Regions from separate parts of the Romboutsia lituseburensis genome, predicted to be linked through region 3. Evidence: riboswitches for the same ligand, from Rfam matches in the RefSeq annotation. Region 3 holds a riboswitch; each other region holds the start of a gene.
What was found. Region 3 has a riboswitch for cyclic di-GMP ahead of NWE74_RS00565 (methyl-accepting chemotaxis protein). Riboswitches for the same ligand answer to the same signal wherever they lie in the genome.
Positions count from the first base shown of each region.

Region 1: it holds a riboswitch for cyclic di-GMP, as region 3 does, so the genes downstream of both, NWE74_RS12540 (EAL domain-containing protein) here and NWE74_RS00565 (methyl-accepting chemotaxis protein) in region 3, are expected to answer to the same signal.
Region 2: it holds a riboswitch for cyclic di-GMP, as region 3 does, so the genes downstream of both, NWE74_RS16215 (flagellar basal body protein) here and NWE74_RS00565 (methyl-accepting chemotaxis protein) in region 3, are expected to answer to the same signal.

Region 1 covers NZ_JANQBQ010000001.1:2,543,480-2,546,771, reverse strand. The annotation lists gene NWE74_RS12545 (G5 domain-containing protein) at 1-518, opposite strand, end outside; gene NWE74_RS12540 (EAL domain-containing protein) at 606-1,394, opposite strand; cyclic di-GMP riboswitch class II at 1,524-1,607, opposite strand; gene NWE74_RS12535 (TatD family hydrolase) at 1,777-2,547, opposite strand; gene metG (methionine--tRNA ligase) at 2,567-3,292, opposite strand, start outside.
Region 2 covers NZ_JANQBQ010000001.1:3,366,744-3,370,035, forward strand. The annotation lists gene NWE74_RS16210 (hypothetical protein) at 1-400, shown strand, start outside; cyclic di-GMP riboswitch class I at 637-722, shown strand; gene NWE74_RS16215 (flagellar basal body protein) at 1,174-1,497, shown strand; gene flgC (flagellar basal body rod protein FlgC) at 1,502-1,906, shown strand; gene fliE (flagellar hook-basal body complex protein FliE) at 1,925-2,248, shown strand; gene fliF (flagellar basal-body MS-ring/collar protein FliF) at 2,271-3,292, shown strand, end outside.
Region 3 covers NZ_JANQBQ010000001.1:110,485-113,776, forward strand. The annotation lists gene NWE74_RS00560 (SDR family NAD(P)-dependent oxidoreductase) at 57-788, shown strand; cyclic di-GMP riboswitch class I at 937-1,012, shown strand; gene NWE74_RS00565 (methyl-accepting chemotaxis protein) at 1,245-3,292, shown strand, end outside.

The DNA of each region.
Region 1 (3,292 bases), 2.4 Mb from region 3:
GTTTTTGTCTTTCCTTCTAGTAATGCATTATCTTCTACTATCTTTATTTTAAATGGAATTTCTTTGACTTCTTTCTTTATGCTTTCGCTAACCCTTATTATTTCTATAGTATCTTCTGAATTTATTTTTTGATTTAAATCTTTATTTAATATATCTTTATCTTTAACCCCTATATTACATTCTTCTAATACTTCTGCTACAGTTGTTTTATTAGTTTCATGTTCTAATACTCTTTTTCCATCTTTTATTTTTATAGGAAACTGAGTTACTATTTCTATATCCATGTTATTAGTTAGTTTTGTATTTAAATTAGGTTCTATCCTACTACCTTCTGGTACCTTTATCTTTTTATTAACTAAAAATGATTCTACAGTATTTGAAACAGTATCATATTTTACAGTTTGTCCATCTAAAGTTAATGATATCTCTTTGTTTATTCCAGAGTATGTTCCTAATACTATCGTACCTGCTGTTAACATAAGTAGTATAGGACCTTTGAATGTATTTTTAACACCCATAAGTAAACCTCTCCCCCTCTTTAGTAAATAAAAGTTTATAAGCTTTTCTATAAACTATATTCATAATATCAAGGAGTTATTACAACATTATTCATTTGCCATCAAATTTAAATATTCTTCAAATGAAATAGGATGAGAATATAAAAAACCTTGCGCATAATCAATCTCAAGCATTTTAGCTAATTTATGATTTTCAATCGTTTCAATACCTTCTATAACTACCTTACACTCTAAGCTTTTTGCCATATCTACAATACTCTTTAATACTTTTATCTTTCTTTCTTTATCTGTTGTGTCTGTCGGTAAAAATTCTTTAGGAATCTTTATTTCATTAAATTTCATATTACACAATCTATAGTAAGATGAATATCCTGTACCAAAGTCATCTATGGATATGCTAAAACCTATATTATTAAGATTATTTATCGTATCAGTTATAAGATCATATGATTCTATGTCACTAGTTTCTACTACCTCAAAAGTTATATTTTTAGGATTTATATTATATCTTTTAGTTATATCGATAATTTCTTTATCTATATTTTTTATTTTTAATGTATTTGTTGATATATTTATAGAATATGTATTGCTATCACCATTTATAGTACTAATATCTTCATATACCTCTTCTAATACATAAATATCAAATTGATACTCCATTTCTAGTTCTTTTATAATTTTTATAAATTCAATAGGTGATATAAATCCATATTTTTTATGTTCCCATCTGCTTAAAACTTCCCATGAAATTACGTGCTTATTTTCTAGATTTATCTTTGGTTGATACACTAGTGTAAATCCAGCTTCTTTAATATTTTTACTTTTGAGTATATTTTTCTTTAATTCAAGGTGCTTATTATACTGATTTTCGTTCATACATCCTCCAAGTACAATTAAAGTAGGTTTTTAAGTTCAATAATAATTTAATTGATTCCTTAAATGCCTTTTTTAAATTCAATTAAAGTTAAACCTTATTTGTATCTAAAAAAGGCTAAAAACATCTTAAATATTTTTAGCCGGTTGTACCAATTGCTCAATATAATCTAGGTACCCATATACAGATTATATCTCTATGCTTCTATTTATATATTAACCAGTATACACCATGATTGTCTATTTATTTTATATATATTTTTTACATTTAATTATAGATTTTTTTACACTTTAATTATTAGTTCTACTAAATTAGATTTTTTGTGCATAATAATTTACTTAAATGTAAAAAAGCACTAGTTTTTAACTAGTGCTTTTTTATTAATTATTTTATATTAAATAATCTTTTTGCATTTTCTTTTGTAGCTTCACATATTTTCTCATAAGAAATTCCTTTTTCTTGAGCTATTCTATCTGCTACAAATTGAACTAATGATGGATCATTTCTCTTTCCTCTATGTGGTTCTGGTGCCATATATGGAGAATCCGTTTCTATTAATAAGTACTCTAACGGTATTTCTTTAGCTACTTCTCTTGTTTTTTTATTATTCTTAAAAGTAACTGTCCCTGGAATAGAAATATAACATCCCATCTTTACATACTCTTTAGCTAATTCTACATTTCCACTATAGCAATGAAGTACACATCCTATTTCAGGAGATTTAGTATTTTTTATTATCTCAAAAGTATCTCCATGTGCATCTCTATCATGTATTATTATAGGTAATTTTAGTTCATTAGCTAATTCTATTTGCTTTTTAAACCATTCTCTTTGAATTCCCCTAGGAGAGTTATCATAGTAATAATCTAATCCAATTTCACCTATTGCTACTACTTTTTCATTTTCAGTAGCAAGCTTTCTAAGAATATCTATAGCTGTATTATCTAGCTCTCCTACATCATGTGGATGTACTCCAACTGCTGCGTATATAAAGTCATATTTATTTGCTAATTCTACACTAGTTATAGAGCTTTCTATATCTGCACCTGGATTCAGAACTAAATCTACTTGCTTATCTTTTAAAGAATTTATTAATTCTTCTCTATCTTCATCAAATCTTGCATCATTTAAATGTGCGTGTGAGTCAAATAACATTTTTTACACTCCTAACTGATTAACGAACTTCGCATCCATCCTTAGCACCTGTTGCTACAGGAACAACTAAATCGTCTCCATCATTTCCAGCTGCTAGTATCATACCTTGAGATTCTACACCTCTTAATTTAACTGGCTTTAAATTGCATACTACTACTACATCTTTTCCAACCATATCTTCTGGCTTGTACCACTTAGCTATTCCTGATACTATTTGTCTAGTTTCTGGTCCGATTTTTATTTGAGATACTAATAATCTATCTGCTTTTGGATGTTTTTCACAACTTATAACTTTACCAACTCTTAATTCAACTTTATCTAATTCATCTATAGTTATATTTTCTTTATGCTCTATAGGTTCTTCTTTTGCTTCTTCCTTCTTTTCTGAGAATAGCTCGTTTAGCTCTTCTACTTCTTTCTCTATATCTAATCTTGGGAATAAAGATTCTCCTTTATGAACTTTTGTGTCTTCTCCTATAAGCCCAAATGTTTTAACACTTTCCCAAGTCATCATATTTTCATCTGTTACTCCTAATTGAGTATATATCTTCTTAGCAGTAGCATTCATTATTGGGTTTATAAGTGTAGCTACTATTCTTATAGATTCACATAAGTTATATAATACTGTATCTAAAGTATCTTTTTGAGATTCATCTTTAGCTAAAGCCCAAGGCATAGTTTCATCTATATATTTATTAGTTCTTCTTATTAATTTCCAAGCACTCTCTAATGCTTCATTAAATTG
Region 2 (3,292 bases), 3.3 Mb from region 3:
CTATGCAAAATCAAAATATCATCAAGAAAATAACAATTTAAATAAAGAATCTAGAAATATAAAAATTAAAATAAAGCAATTAACTAAAAAAGCAAAAGAATTAGAAAGTAAATCTGAGTCCAATCAAAATCAAAAAGATCAGTATATAGAGGATAAAGAACAAATCATATCATTAATAAATGATACACTTAATAAGATAAAAAAAGTAAAACAAAATCTTTCTCATCAAAAAACAAAGCTTATATCATTAGAAGAATATCTCAAAAAAAGTGAATCAAAGTTAGATAATACTAAAGACCAAATAGATTACATAAAAGAAGAAATAATATTAAATCCTTTAGATTTTATATTTATAGAAGGTAACATGGAAACTGGTTTAATTATAAACATACTAATTTAAAATATTTAAACAAAAATAAACTTTATTTTATAAAGCTAATTACAATATATAAATTAAAAAATATACCATGGATTTATATAAAAATATTTTTAGGTATTAGTATGGGAAAAAATACATGAAAAAAAAAGAAAATCAGCATAAAACCTTGATAAAAGTCGAAATATATTATACTATAGTAGTAGGAAAAGTTTACACTGTAGTATGAGAAAAAAGTGTGAGTAATTATGATTAAATAAAAATTTAATAGGCAAACCTAGAGAAATTTAGGGACGCAAAACTATAGGGGCTAAGGTTTTTAAAACTATGCCAGCCAGCTGCCGAAGAGTTAATAAACTTTTTGTTATCATTGCTGATAAAAAATTTACACTCTTTAATAAGAGTATTTTTTTATGTAAAAAAACACAAAAATAAAATTATAAAGTCTAAAAAAATTACATTGTTTTAATAAGAAACTTTATCGTTTGAAATGAATTGTATAAAAATACAAATAGATGTCGAAGAGTGTCGAAAAATAACGAACGAAAAAGGTCAGAAATATCGTAAAATGTAGAATAAGTTTTAAAAAAAGTGTATAATGTTGTGTAGTGGAAATAAAACAAAAAATAAACAATATTAGACAATTTTATAGACATATAAAAGAAAGAATGGAATTGGATTTTATAACTTTGTTTAGTTTGTATTTAGAAAGTTAGCGATGTTTAAAATTACTAAGTAATTCAAACTACTCTTTTGGGTAGTTTTTTTAAATTAGATTGAATAAAAGGAGGTTGATTATGAACATATATGGATTAATGAAAATGGGCTTAGATGCAACTGAGCTAAGAGGTAGAGTTATTGCAAATAATATAACAAATATAAATACACCAGGATACAAAAGAAAATATGTTACATTTGAAGATACTTTAAAAGGTAAGATGGACAATGCTAAGATAGAAGTTAAAACAGATGAAGGGTCTATAATGAGAGAAGATAAGAATAATGTTGACTTAGAAAATGAAAAAGTTAATCAAGCTGCTACAACTCTTCAGTATAATGCATTAGTTAGTTTAACTAATACTAAAATAGCAATGACAAAAAGTGTAATATCAGGGAGGTAATTAAATGAGTGTTTTTAGCGGTATGAGAATTAGCGCAAGTGGTTTATCGGCTGAAAGAATGAGAATGGATGTTATATCATCTAATGTAGCTAATGTAAAAACAACTAGAACAGAAGAGGGTGGAGCATATAGACGTAAAGTAGCTAGTTTTGAGGAAAATTATGATGAAAAACTAGGTATGTTAGGGGTTAAGACAGTAGCAATAGAAGAAGATAAATCTCCACTTAGAAAACTATATGAGCCTAATCATCCGGATGCGGATGAACAAGGTTACGTAGAGTATCCTAATGTAGATTTATTAGTTGAAATGTCAGATTTAATATCTGCATCTAGAGCTTACGAATCAAATATAGATACATTAAATGCTCAAAAAGGTATGATATCGAAAGCTTTAGAAATAGGAAGATAATTTTAAAGAGGTGATGGTATGCAAGCTATAAATAGTATAGGGATGAACTCAGATATATTTGCAAATAGTATAAAAAATAATCCTATAACTGCTGAAAAAACAGTGGAAGAAAAAAGTTCTAAATTAAAATTTGATGATGTTATAAAAGAGGCTGTAAATAAAGTTAATGACAGTCAAGTTAATGCAAATAACAGTATAGAAAGTCTTATAAAAGGTGAGGACATAACAATGCATGATGTTATGTTATCTGTACAAGAATCTCAAATGTCAATGCAACTTATGCTAGAAGTTAGAAATAAATTATTTGATGCTTATCAAGAGCTCAATAGAGTACAATTGTAGTCTATTAACAAGGAGTAAATAGATGAATGTAAAAGAAATTACACAAAATATAAAAGACTTTATAACAACAAAAGCAGGTCAATTTAAAGAACTTAAAAAAACTAAAAAAATCGCAATAATAATAGGTGTTATAGCTGTTATCCTAGCAGGAGGATTTGGAATAAAATATGCTAATGATAGTAAATATAAAGTACTTTTCTCTGGGTTAGATGCTAACGATGCGACAGCTATTACAAAAGAACTTGAAAATAAAAAGGTTGAAACTAAAATAGAAGGGAATAGCATTTATGTTCCTAAAGATCAAGTTGATAAATTAAGACTTGAATTATCTAATAATATCAAAAATGGTTCAGCGGGATTTGAAATAATGGATGAAGGCTCATCTTTTGGGCTTACAGATGAAGAATTCCAAATAAAAAAACAAAGAATGATCCAAGGGGAAATTGAAAAAACAATAAAAACTTTCCCGCAAGTGGCAGATGCGAGAGTACATATAAACAAAGGTGAAGAATCTGTATTTGCTAAAGAAAGTATTCCTGGATCAGCTGCAGTATCTATAAGTCTAAAACCAGGAGCATCTTTAGAACCGAATCAAATAAGATCAATAATGTCATTAGTTTCAGCAAGTAATATGAATATACCTAAGCAAAATGTTGAAGTAATAGATCAAAATATGAATTTATTATCGGAAGGATTGTTTGATGAAGATGGAAAAATAAACTCTTCAAAATCAAATGGAATAGATATTGCAAGGAAATCAGAAAAAGAATTAAATAAAGATTTAGAAAGATCTATAGTTAGCTTACTTGAACCGATATTTGGAGAAGGGAAAGTTAAAGCGACTGTAAATGCAGACTTAAACTTTGATAGTAATGAAAAAACAGAAATAAAAATAGATCCAGAAAAAGTAATTGTAAAAGAATCGAAAAGTGAAAATAAATCTACTGAACAAGGAAACACTGGTGGAGCTGTAGATAACAACATGAACAATGCAGGTAACAGCAAAAAAGGGACAGTAGAAAGTAAAGAACAAAACACTGAATA
Region 3 (3,292 bases):
TTATATATTCAAATATAAAAGAGCTAAATATAAAAAGTTAAGGAGAATCTAAAACTATGTACAAAGGTAAAATAGTATTTGTAACAGGAGCTGCAAATGGATTAGGAAATGCTATAGCAAAAGAATATGCAAAGTTAAATGCATTTGTAATAGCAATAGATATAGTAGATACAAAATTTCACGAGAACAATATAGATTTTTATAAAGCTGACTTAAAAAGTGAAGATCAAATAAAAAATGTATTTAAAGATGTTGTAAAAAAATATGGATCAGTACATGTACTAATAAACAATGGAGCTATAAGTAAGTTTAATAAATCTATATTTGATATAGAATTAAGTGAATTTGATGAAGTTATAGCAGTAAACCTTAGAGGTAGCTTTATATGTTCAAAAGAATTTATAAAAGCAAACAAAGGTGAGGACTATGGAAGAATAATAAATATAGCATCAACGAGATTTAATCAAAATGAAGCTGGATGGGAAGCTTACGGTGCATCAAAAGGAGGACTAGTGTCATTAACTAATACAATGGCTGTATCTTTATCAGAAACACCTGTAACAGTTAATGCAATTAGTCCTGGATGGATTAAAGTGGATGATTATGAATTATCAGATTTAGATAAAAAACAGCATCCATCTGGAAGAGTGGGTACACCAAAAGATATTGTTAATGCTTGCTTGTTTTTGACAAGTAAAGATAACGATTTTATAAATGGAACAAATCTTATTATTGATGGTGGAATGACTAAGAAAATGATATACATGGATGATAAATGGAATTTATAATAAAAAATATATAACTATTTTATAAAAATATTATAAATACTGAATATTTTATACTAAAATCAAAAATAACTTCATAATATTACATATTTTTATAAATATTTACAAAATTTAATTTCTATGTTAATATATGCTGAGTATTCTATTATAAAAATTGAATAGGCAAAGCCGGAGTGATCTGGTGACGCAAAGCTATAGGGACTTTTTTAAGTTAGCCAGTTGCATAAATTATCTTTTAAAAAAAGAGTGTAAACTTATAAAAAGAGTGTAAGCGGGCTTAGGTTTATGCTCTTTTATTTTTTTGCAAAATGCATGGTGTCTAACTATTAAAATAATTAGTGAAGGGGAGGTTTATTTATACAAATATATTTAAAGGTAACTAAGCTTATTTGTGGGAAAAACTGTTAATAAAATGACAAATAAAAGAAAATGTAAAAGAATATAAAGGAGAAAGTACGAATGAAATTTCAATTCAAACTAAAAAGTAAGGATAATCATAAAGATAAAAGTATAAAGACTCAACTTACTTTAATAATAGTATGTTTTGCAGTTATTAGTTGTGTATTTTTAGGGTCAATAACAAGCTTTTTAACTTATAAAAGCTCTGAAGAAATTTTATCAAAAACAGTTGTAGAGACTACTAAACAAGTCTCTGAAAATGCAGCAGCTAAAATAAAAAATGTTCAAAATGCAGCGATTCAAACAGGTATTATGCAAAAAATATCAGATCCTAATGTAAGTATTGAAGAAAAACAAAAAATTATAACAAATCAAGAGAAATTATATGGATTAGCATTAGGTCAAATTATAGATGCAAATGGGAAAGATATCTTTAGTGGAAAGGACTATTCAGAGAGAGATTATTTTAAAATTTCTATGAGTGGTAAAGAATACTTAAGTAGTCCAGTTATAAGTAAAGTAACAGGAGATTTAACTCTAGTAGTTTCGGCACCTATTTGGAAAGATGGAATACAAGGAAGTGAAATAGTTGGAGTTGTATCATTTGACCCACCTAAGGAACTTTTAAATGATATAGTAAAAGGTATACAAGTAAGTGAAAATAGTTATGCATACCTTATAGATAGTGAAGGTACTGTAATTGGTCATAAAGATGAAAGTCGTATAGGGGTAGCAAACTCTATAAAAGAGGCTCAGACAGATGAAAGTCAAGTGCCTTTTGCAGAAGCTGACAAAAAGCTTATATCAGGACAAACAGGATATACAACAGCTAAGTTTAATGGACAAAGTTGGGTATTAGGATATGCACCTGTAAGCAATAGCAACGGATGGGGTATAGGTGTAATGGCGAATGCAAAAGATTTTATGAGTTCAACATATCGCTCAATGATAATAACTGCAATAACGACAGTTGTATTTACAATAATCGCATTTGCGGTAGCTATAATATTCTCTAATAAAATAGGAAATCCATTAAAATCATGTAGTGAAAGATTAAAATCATTAGCAGAAGGTGATCTAAACTCAGATACTATTGAGCTAGATGCTAATAATGAAATTGGTTTAGTAGCAGATGCCACTACTAATATTGTAGAAGATTTAAGAAGCATGATAAATGAACTTACGTACATATTAACAGAAGTTAGCAATGGAAACTTAGATGTTGAAGTAGATAATGAACATTTAAATGAGCTATTTAGAAATGATTTTGCTCCTATACTATTAGCAGTAAATAAAATTGTAGAAGGCCTAAATGATACTTTATCTCAAATAAATATAGCAGGAGAACAAGTTTCAGTAGGTTCTGATCAAGTAGCAGAAGGGGCACAATTATTATCTCAAGGAGCGACAGAACAAGCTAGTTCAGTTCAAGAACTTTCAGCAACAATAAATGAAGTTTCAATGCAAATAAAGCAAACTGCACAAAATGCAGAAAGAGCAAAACAAATTTCTATACAATCAAGTGCAGCTACAGAAAAAGGTAAAAAGCAAATGCAAGAGATGATTGCAGCTATGAATGAAATAAGCAATACATCTAATCAAATAGGTAATATAATAAAGAATATAGATGATATAGCATTCCAAACAAACATATTAGCATTAAATGCAGCAGTAGAAGCAGCTCGTGCTGGTGAAGCTGGTAAAGGATTTGCTGTTGTAGCAGATGAAGTAAGAAACTTAGCGGCAAAGTCTGCTCAAAGTGCAAAGGATACAGCAGAGTTAATTGAAAAGTCACTTTTAGCAATCGAAAATGGAAGTGGAATTGTTTCTGAAACTGCAAAATCTCTTGAAGAAGTTGTTTCTGGGGCACAAAAATCTGCTGAAGTTATACAAGAAATAGCAGATGCAAGTAATGAACAAGCTCAACATATAAATCAAGTAAATATAGGTGTTGAACAAATCTCAGTTGTTGTTCAAACAAATTCAGCAACAGCAGAAGAAAGTGCTGCAGCTAGTGAAGAGTTATCAAGCCAAGCTGAGATGTTAAAGGAGCTTATAGGAAAGTTCAATTTAAAAGAAGAGCAAGATGGAAAATTCTTTGATAGTAA